One region of the Sphingobacterium tenebrionis genome, then DNA from elsewhere that is predicted to be linked to it. Evidence: riboswitches for the same ligand, from Rfam matches in the RefSeq annotation. Region 1 holds a riboswitch; the other holds the start of a gene.
What was found. Region 1 has a riboswitch for S-adenosylmethionine ahead of metF (methylenetetrahydrofolate reductase [NAD(P)H]). Riboswitches for the same ligand answer to the same signal wherever they lie in the genome.
Positions count from the first base shown of each region.

Region 2: another riboswitch for S-adenosylmethionine. It lies ahead of VJ786_RS14855 (5-oxoprolinase); the one in region 1 lies ahead of metF (methylenetetrahydrofolate reductase [NAD(P)H]).

Region 1 covers NZ_JAYLLN010000005.1:63,364-68,431, reverse strand. The annotation lists gene VJ786_RS03795 (UvrD-helicase domain-containing protein) at 1-1,109, opposite strand, end outside; gene VJ786_RS03790 (30S ribosomal protein S16) at 1,236-1,763, shown strand; gene rimM (ribosome maturation factor RimM) at 1,846-2,373, shown strand; SAM riboswitch class I at 2,450-2,549, shown strand; gene metF (methylenetetrahydrofolate reductase [NAD(P)H]) at 2,597-3,553, shown strand; gene VJ786_RS03775 (hypothetical protein) at 3,605-3,973, opposite strand; gene VJ786_RS03770 (glycosyltransferase family 117 protein) at 4,445-5,068, shown strand, end outside.
Region 2 covers NZ_JAYLLN010000046.1:24,670-29,737, forward strand. The annotation lists gene VJ786_RS14845 (helix-turn-helix domain-containing protein) at 1-868, shown strand, start outside; gene VJ786_RS14850 (hypothetical protein) at 991-1,671, shown strand; SAM-I-IV-variant riboswitch at 1,998-2,091, shown strand; gene VJ786_RS14855 (5-oxoprolinase) at 2,149-2,412, shown strand; gene VJ786_RS14860 (DUF2891 domain-containing protein) at 2,490-3,587, opposite strand; gene VJ786_RS14865 (DUF937 domain-containing protein) at 3,654-4,340, shown strand; gene VJ786_RS14870 (threonine aldolase family protein) at 4,428-5,068, shown strand, end outside.

The DNA.
Region 1 (5,068 bases):
TGCGCATCAGAAATCAATTGCGCCCCATTTTCTTTCCGCCATTGACTAAGGAGATCACTCATCTCTTTTAATAAACGAAGGAAATATAGATTCCCCTGAACCGAATGATAGGCGATATAGGATGGGAAAATACCTCGTAATTCCATGAGGATATCCAAGGCAGGCTGCATGGCCTGTACCAAATCTGTACGGTAATTTTTATCTTGGTCAACAAATATTTTTTCTGGTTCTTGCACCAAGGTGTCATATTTCTGGAAGACCTTTTCATCAAGATCTGAAATGGAGAATTTATGGATATTTGGATTTACCTTGCTGGCCGAGACCAGCTTATTCCGTGACTTCTGCACAAGTTCGGACTCGTCTATGCCCAAACTACGGTAGCTTTGGTTGAACTGTTCAATGGCAGCGCTTAAGGCGTCTAGAAAGTTGCTGGTCTTTTCGGAGACCTCTTTGTTCAAGAGGTTGAAAATACGGTTGGAATCCGCAGAAAGTATGTATCCATCAAATTCCTGGAAATTTTCACTGAATATAAGACCGGCCAGACTCATCAATTGATTCCGATAGTTCCAATTTTCATTGTTTCCTATTTTTTGCTCCGCATAAGCAATGATCCATTCCAATAGTTCGGGTTTTTCATCCAAGAGCTGATTCAGCATGATGGTCAGATCCCGTTTTACCTTATTGGTGTTCATTTCGATGGCATATCCGGCATCCAGATTCAATTCATAGGTAAAGCTTCGGATGACTTTTTGGGAGAACCCATCGATGGTACTCACAGAGAAGTGGGAGTAATCGTGCAAGATCCTTCGGTATATACGTTGTGCTTTTTCCTGAAGGGCATGTGCATCCCATTGGGGATGTTCTTCCAATAATATCTGTCGGTAATCCTCGATTTTCCTAGCGGGATTTCCGGTTGCTAAGCCCTGCAACACGGAGAGGATCCTTTCCTTCATTTCCGCGGTTGCTTTGTTGGTAAAGGTTACAGCAAGTATTTCGCGGTAATTGCTTTCCTTGGCCAACAATAAAGATAGGTAATGGACGGTCAGGCTGAATGTCTTTCCGGAGCCTGCCGATGCTTTAACTATTTTTAGGGGTGCTTTTTCTTGCATAGGGTGTTGTGGATTAATGTGATGAATATAACGGTTTGCTTTTATTATTGGAAATAAGTTTTTATCTTTGCGTCCCTTCTTGCATGAAGCACGGGGGATATGTTGAATACATAAAATAAAAAAAACATGGCAACTAAAATCAGATTGCAAAGACATGGTAAAAAAGGAAAACCTTTTTACCACGTAGTAGTAGCAGATGCACGTGCTCCACGTGATGGTAAATTCATCGAGCGTATCGGTTCTTATAACCCGAACACTAACCCAGCAACTATCGTATTAGATTTCGAAAAAGCATTGGATTGGATGAATAAAGGTGCACAACCTACTGACACCGCTCGCGCTATCCTTTCTTACAAAGGTGTTTTGTACAAAAAGCACTTACAAGGTGGTGTGAAAAAAGGTGCGTTCGACGAAACTAAAGCAGAAGAACTTTTCAACAACTGGTTAGAAGGTAAAGGTGCTCAAATCGAAGGAAAAAAATCAGGTTTAGCAAAAACTAAAGAAGAAGCTAAAAAAGCTGCTTTAGCTGCTGAAGCGAAGAAAAAAGATGACAGAGCTGCTGCTATCGCTGCTAAAAACACTCCTGTTGCTGAAGAAACAACAGAAGAGGTTGCGGAAGAAGCTACTGAAAACACTGAAGAAACTGAAGGATAGTTCCTTAAAGCATTATTCAAATGAAAGCCGATCTACTTTAGATCGGCTTTTTTTGTATTTTTGTGGCTTAATTGAAAAAAAAATGAACATCGATCAATGTTTTTACATCGGATATATCAGTAAGACCCGCGGTCTGAAAGGGGAGGTCCAATTGTTTTTTGAGTTTGAGGATTATGCCGACCTGGATCTGGATGTCATCTTTGTAGAAATTGATAAGAAGTTGGTTCCTTATTTCGTGGATCAGGTCAAGTTGCACAATAACAGTACAGCCTACGCTTGGTTTGAGGATGTGGACCATATCGATAAGGCCCAACCGCTGGTGCGTAAGAAGATCTATCTCCCTAACGATAAAATGCCGGAAAGAGATCCGGATGATTTCCGATATTCCGATTTGATCGGCTATGTGGTGATCGATGAGAAGGATGGGGAGCTGGGAGAGATCTTGGATGTGCAGGAAATGCCGCAGCAGTTTATTGCCACGGTGGATATGGATGGACAAGAGGTGCTGTTTCCATTGAACGATGATCTGATCGTTGGTATGGATCCGGAAGAAGAAGTGATCGTAGTGAAACTTCCAGAAGGACTGATCGATCTGTACAGAAAACTATAATTGTTCTGGAAACCCTAACAGGTACAGGAACATTAAAATAATTTTTACTTTTCAGATTTTAAACCGATATTAGCGGTGCTTATAGAGAAAGGCAGAGGGACTAGACCCGCTGAAGCCTTAGCAACCTGACACTTGTCAAGGTGCTACATTCTACCTTTAACCAGGAAAGATAAGCTGATGAACCAGTACTCGCTGTGTTTTCTCTAAGCATTAATTTTAGTATATGAAGATTGTAGATCACATTAAAAATGCGAATGGCAAGACCTTGTATTCCTTTGAATTGCTTCCGCCAGCAAAAGGACAGGGGATACAGAGTATTTTCAAGACCATGGACGAATTGATGGAATTCAAACCTCCGTTTATTGATGTTACTTACCACCGGGAAGATTATCTCTATAAGCAACATTCCAACGGTTTATTGGAACGGGTGTCGTATAGAAAACGTCCCGGCACGGTGGCCATCTGTGCTGCAATCATGAGTAAATATAAAGTGGATGCGGTTCCGCATCTGATCTGTGGTGGTTTCACGAAGGAAGAGACAGAAAATGCCTTGATCGATCTTAACTTTTTAGGGATCGATAATGTATTGGTGTTACGTGGAGATGCGCGTAAGGGCGACTCTGATTTTATTCCTACACCAGAAGGACATGCCTATGCCATCGACCTGTTGGAGCAGGTAGCTGATATGAATCGCGGGCAATACCTGCATGAAGATATTGGGAGTTCCGAAAAAACTGATTTCTGTATAGGAGTGGCCGGTTATCCGGAAAAGCATTTTGAAGCACCAAACTTCAATACAGATTTTAAGTGGCTGAAAAAGAAAGTGGAAATGGGTGCTGAGTTTATTGTGACCCAAATGTTCTTTAATGTCGAAAAATATAAAGAATTCGTAACGAAATGTAGGGAGCATGATATCCATGTGCCGATCATTCCCGGTTTGAAACCTTTGACGACGAAGAATCAATTGATCACCCTGCCGAGGATCTTCCATTTGGATATCCCTGAGGATTTAAGTGATGCGGTGGATGCTTGTAAAACCAATGCCGAAGTGAGGCAGGTTGGTGAAGAGTGGCTGGTGCAGCAATGTAAGGAGCTGATCGAATTTGGTGCTCCGGTACTGCATTTCTATACCATGAGTAATCCTGGTCCGACAAAAAAGATAGTAGAAAAACTGGTTTAAAAATAAATGCCGATTGGATGCAATCGGCATTTATTTTTAAAGACTTAAATCTTAATTTTCTTCTTCTTCCTCTTCTTTACTAATTTTAGCCCATTTATCAAGCTGCTCTTTTGTTAAGAAGGTTTTCACTTTAGCTGTTCTAGCTTTAAGATTTGCCTCTTGTTGTTCTCTTTTTGTTTTAATCGCAACGCCTTGTGCCTCAAGAATATCAGTTTCTTGTTTTGCTGAAATTAACACATGCTTAGCAATGGAATCCTGCTGAGGTTTTGTCAAAGCTAATTTTTCAGTCAATGACTTGACAATAGATTCCGTTACATTTTTAGCAATAAAGTAATCACGCTCTGCTGGTTTAGTTTCTTGTGCAGATGCCACACCCACTGTCAAAGCAGCTGCAAATGCGATTGATAATAATTTTTTCATTTTACGTTTATTAATGGTCACTCTATGTGATTTATTAGAATTTAAAGTTAAGAATATTGTTTATTATTTCCACAAATGTTATTTAATTTTATGACTGGTTAAGGTGTTTAAAGGTTTAATGCTGTTTCTTAACTTATTTTCATTAGTTTTTGTTAATATTGTTAACTTTAAATAGTTGTATTTCAGCTTATTGTTCTCCTTATGGTTTTTTATAGCAACCCGGTAACCAAGTTTATTGTCCCAGGATTTATGCGTTTCTACGGATAATTTACATTTGTAATTTAACATATTTTAACATTTATGCCTTTGTTCGATGTATCATCTATTCCTGATAACATGTAGCATCTATTCTATTCCTAAACTTATTGATTCGCTGTTTATTTCTTCAGGTTAGCTGTTAAATTATGTTAATAGGTGATTTCATTTTTATATTCTTATTACATTAGATTGAATTAACTAACGCCCATAATTATGAATTACTCGAAGATCAACAACCTGCTAGGATGGCTCTGTGGAATCATTGCAACGACGGTATACATTCTCACAACGGAACATTCTTCCAGCTGGTGGGATACAGGCGAGTTTATCGCCTCGGCCTATAAATTAGAAATTGTACATCAACCAGGCGCTCCCTTATTCTTAATGCTTCAAAACCTGTTTTCCAATTTGGCTTTTGGGGATACGGAAAAAATTGCTTTCTGGATGAATGTAGGTTCTGCGGTCTGTAGTGGATTGACAATTGTTTTCCTATTCTGGACGATCACTGCCATTGCACGTAAAGTATTGGTTCGTGGCTATGAAGAAGTAAGCCAAGACCATCAGCTAAAGATCTTTTCTGCAGGATTGATTGGAGCTTTAGCCTATAGCTTTACGGATAGTTTTTGGTACTCTGCCGTGGAATCCGAGGTGTATGCCATGTCATCCCTTTGTACGGCCGTCGTATTCTGGTTGGCCTTGAAATGGGAAAGAAGGGCAGATGAACCGGATGCCAATAAATGGTTGTTGGTTCTGGCCTATGTGATGGGATTAAGTATAGGGGTACACTTGCTGAATTTATTGACTATACCTGCCATTGCGCTGCTGATTTATTTCAGG
Region 2 (5,068 bases), on a different contig from region 1:
CTATCAGTTAAAAGATTATGATCAATCCCTGAAATTTGCCGAGGATGCGGTTGGACAGAAAATCCAGGTTGCAGACTATATCGACTATGAGATGGAGGCGCTACGCTATGCCTATCTTTCCAGCAAGGAATTGGGGGATATGGATAAAGCCCAGCAATATTCGGCTATATTTTTGGAGCAGGATGAAGCCTTGAATGATACCAAACGATCCAATTTCGTGAATTCTATCATCAATAACCTAGAGGTAGGGAAATTGAAGGATGACCTGCAGGAAAAAACGAAGGTGAATTCAAATTTACGGTATGTATTGATCGGGCTTGCGGTGTTGATTATCCTCTTGACTGTGTATGTTATTTATCAAAGACGCATGCATAAAGAGAATAAAAGAAGGATCGAGGAGTACATGGACAAACTGGAACGGGAGAAAACTGAACCGAGGAAAGAAATACGCGTGGAAGAAAAACCTGCAGTGGAAATTGATGCTTCAGAACCTGTAGAACCAATAGAGCCAGACGAGCGAAGTATTAGGCTTTTGGAAAAACTTCGATTGTTTGAGGAAGGAGAATTGTTTACCGATCCTAAAATGAGCCTTTCTTATTTGGCGAGCCACTTGGAAACGAATACCATTACCCTTTCCAAACTGATCAATACCTATAAAGAGATGAATTTCAATGATTATATCAATGGCTTAAGGATTAAATATATTATTGAAAAGATCAAAAACGAACCTAAATTCGAACAATATAAAATCAGCTATTTGGCGGAAGTAAGTGGGTTTTCTTCCCATAGTATTTTTAGCAAGGCATTTAAAAAGAGTACAGGATTTACACCTTCCCAATTTTTGGATTATTTGAAAGAGGATCGATAAGTGTTTGTGTATTAGGACTGTGGGTGGGTTGGTTTGCGCAATTATATAATTCAACAAAGCCTTTCTTAGTATAAACAATTGATGTGGTTTACCTTTAGGAAGCGAATCATAAAATCATTAATATGTTTATATCAGTAAGACAATTAGAGGAAGCTGCATTTGCTGCAGATCATTTAGTAAATCCGGTTAACGGTAATAATCCGATGGTTTTGGTGTATTATAGAAATTATACAGCCACCGCTTTCTTTACCGGATATACCAAGAAAGCAGGAGCAGTTTATTTGGATAGCACTACGAATAAGAGGATTTCAAAAAGTAAATGGACGAACGAAATGAAAGTCTTTGCTTTGGAAAAAGAAAAATTGGTGCCCGCTGCTCCTCATACCATGAAGCCTACAATTTTTGGCTATATCATGATGCTGGCTGTGGTCGGATTCTTTGGCTATATGGCTTATGATTCATTAAAACCAGCTAAACCGATTCCTGCGGAATATACCGCACTTTTGAAAGAACCAAAGGCAGGGGATATGTATTATGGTCGATATGAGCAGATGGAACCGGGTGAACGAGTGGCTAGAAAGGCGGGTTTCGGATGGTTTAAGGTGCTGAATAATCAGAATGGTAATATTGTGGTGGCATTGAATAAACATATGAGCAGTAATCATAAACCTTCCAAGGATATGGATCAGGTGGATTTTGAGGAAACTGGTAAATTGGTTAAGATTCAATCTCAGGAAAGCTATGAATTAAAATTAAGGTCTGAGGATAAGACGTTGGAGTTTTATTTTACGGAGAAGAAGTAGGGGGATTTTAGATGATAGATGATAGATGATAGATTTTTGACCTTTCTCGTCATTGCGAGGAACGAAGCAATCTTCCTTCATGTCATGCTGAGCGAAGTCGAAGCATCTACGTTTGGTACCCAGTACAGATCTTTCGACTTCGCTCAGCATGACATACTCGTACAGATCCTTCGACGATGCTCAGGATGACAAAGTCCATAGATTGCTTCGTTCCTCCCAATGACGGGAAGATTGCTTCGTCGTGCCTCCTCGCAATGACGCATTTATACCCATACCATAATCAAAAAAAAAATTTTTTTGAAATCCCAATAATATCTACTAACTTTGTAGAGTATTCAGAATTGCAAAAGCAATACCAACCGAGTGTAGACACCGCGGTGGTGAAATAATACGGGTTTCCTACCAAAATAAACGAAAAGGAACAACACCCCAAAATTTCTGGATGCAAGGATGGTTTAATTTTTAAACAAGAATTGTATGTCAAACACAAAAGAATTTCAACAACACTTAGTGGAGCAGTTCCACCATTACAGTACCCAAGAATTGGTGGTATTGAACAATGATTTAGTACAATCTAACTGGGGGAGCAGTAAAACTGCCTTTCGCAGTGCACTATTAACGACTCTCTCTAAACGAGGCATAGATCTATCTGCAATTATCCATAGTTTGGATGGATTTACGCAAATCCAGCGGGTGGCCGTCCGCCTCGAGGCTAATAAATTAGTTCCCCTGGATGCATAACATGTTCTATAGGCAGTAGGTCAACGACTTACTGCCGTTTTTTTAATAACTATTCACTTATTTTATAGATAGCTCACTTATTTTATAGATAGCGCATAAAGGGCAAAAGTACCCAGCCAATGTGTTCCCATATAATCATCCTGTTTGGATATATTTGGGATGGAGAAAGCAACGTGCGCATGTGCTATTTGGTTCAGGTGTTTTAGTGCTGGAAGTTTTAAGGCAATACCTTTCAAACAGGCAGCACGACTGTAATTTAAGCCATCCAGATGCACCAGTTTTCCATCGGTTCGATCTTTTACAATGGCAGGTTCAAGCTTGAAGCTGCTATCATAAAGTTCGGGCATAAAAGTCTTCAACCAAGCATCATAGGCCGAACTCTCCATGATCTTGCTCATCAGAAAGGCTTCTTCTAAGCAAGGGGATAGGAAATCATATCCGGAAGGTTCATAAGCCAGGTTACAGTTTTTATCCTGATGGTAAAGACGCTCTGCATTCTCAGATATGCTTTTTATAAAATTCTGATTGTTAACTGTTTTAGCATAATCTAAGGAAAGGGATAGTCCAAATGCAGAATTATCATGTTGTCCTGCTCGGATAGGATAGACCAGTTTTGGAAGGTATTCCATGTAACGCTGTACCAAAAGATCCACTAATGGCTGTAGGGCTTGTTCCCATTTTTTGGCGTCGGCATCCTCCCAGGTATGTAACTCCTCCTGCAGTTTGAACAACCATGCCCATCCATAGGTCCTTTCAAAATTCAGGTTGTTCTTATCTTCAAAAAAGGCTTTTTCAACCTGTACATTTTCCGGTGTAATATGGGCATTCAATACCTTCCTAATGGCACCATCGGTATCCAATTCCGGGAATTCTTTCATCAACTTGACGATCGACCAATAGCCATGAACCGAAGAGTGCCAATCAAAACAGCCATAGAAAACCGGCCGTAAGGATTTTGGGGTTTTAAGATCGGCATCCGATCCGATAACCTGGCCTAATTTATTCGGATATTCGATCTGTAAACAATGGGTAGGTAAGGAAAAAATAGATTTGGCAATATCTGCATTCAATTTGATCTCTTCAACGTTCGCCGGCTCTTCTTTTTGTTGGTTGTTTTGACAGGCTGTAAACAAAAATGTACAGCATGTAAAAAATAAAAGACGGGTTTTATTCATGATATGTATTTGGCTTTATATTTGATTTATAAATGTAATATTTATTAACAAAAAATAAACTAAAACATGAACATTACAGATTTAATTTCCGGCGGGATTGGTTCTCAAGCCGTTGAAGGTATTTCCCAAAAATTAGGGATTGATAAAAATCAAACACAATGGGTTGTTTCTGCAGCCATTCCTTTGATGATGTCTGCATTGAACTATAATGCGCAGAAAAGCCCTGAACAGGCACAAGGTATACAAAATGCAATCGATACAAAACATAGCGGAGGAATCTTTGATAACTTGGCCGGATTGTTCAATGATGGTCCTACAGAAGATGAAGACAAGATCGTAAACCATATGTTCGGAAGAAATACCGAAAATGTGAAAGAATCATTATCCGAAAAATCAGGTATCAGCATTGGTAAGATAGGTGGTATCTTGGCTTTATTGGCACCATTGGTAATGGGATACCTTGGTAAGAAAAAACAACAGGATGCTGGTGCTGGTTCTTCCGGTGGTGGTATCGGCGACTTGCTTGGTAGCATCTTAGGTGGCGGTGGCAGCAATACCAACGCTTCTGGAGGTGGTTTAGGTGATTTGATCGGTAGTGTTCTAGGTGGAGGTGCTGCTTCCAATACCCAGTCTACTCAGCCAAATATTTCCGGTGGATTAGGCGATCTGGTAGGGGAGTTCTTCAACCAAAAAAATGATAAGGGAACCAAGGGAAGTATTCTAGATAGCTTAGCAGGCATGTTTGCCAAATAAGACGATCTAATAAATTCAATTAATACAAAGAATTAGGCCGTATCCACTCTATGGATATGGCCTAATTTGTTTTTATTATTTTTGGACATGGAAAACAGAATAAGCTTTAAGAATGACTATAGCGAAGGTGCTCATCCCGCCATTTTATCGCTCCTGATGGATACTAATTTTAACCAGGAGCCTGGTTATGGCGAAGATAGTCTGAGTAAGGCCGCAAAGGATAAAATTCGAGAAGCCTTGGGGAAATCGGAAGCAGAAATTTTTTTTGTTGCTGGTGGTACCCAAGCCAACCTACTATTGATCAGCCATCTATTGAAGCCCTATGAGTCGGTAATTGCAGCCGATACAGGGCATATTGAAGTGCACGAAACAGGTGCCATCGAGTATACCGGACATAAGATAAACTTGGTGAAGAATATTGCAGGCAAGCTCACGGTACAGGGGATTGATGATGTAGTTAGTTTACATACCGATCATCACATGGTGAAACCGAAACTGGTTTATCTTTCCCAAACGACAGAATTGGGAACCGTTTATAAGAAACAGGAAATTAAAGAGATAGCGGATTATTGCAAAAGCAATAATTTATTCTTGTATGTAGATGGTGCCCGTTTAGGTGTTGCCTTGACCTCACCCTACAATGATTTGAGTTTAGCCGATCTAGCTGAATTAACGGACGCCTTTTATATTGGAGCGACCAAAAATGGGGGACTATTGGGAGAGGCTTT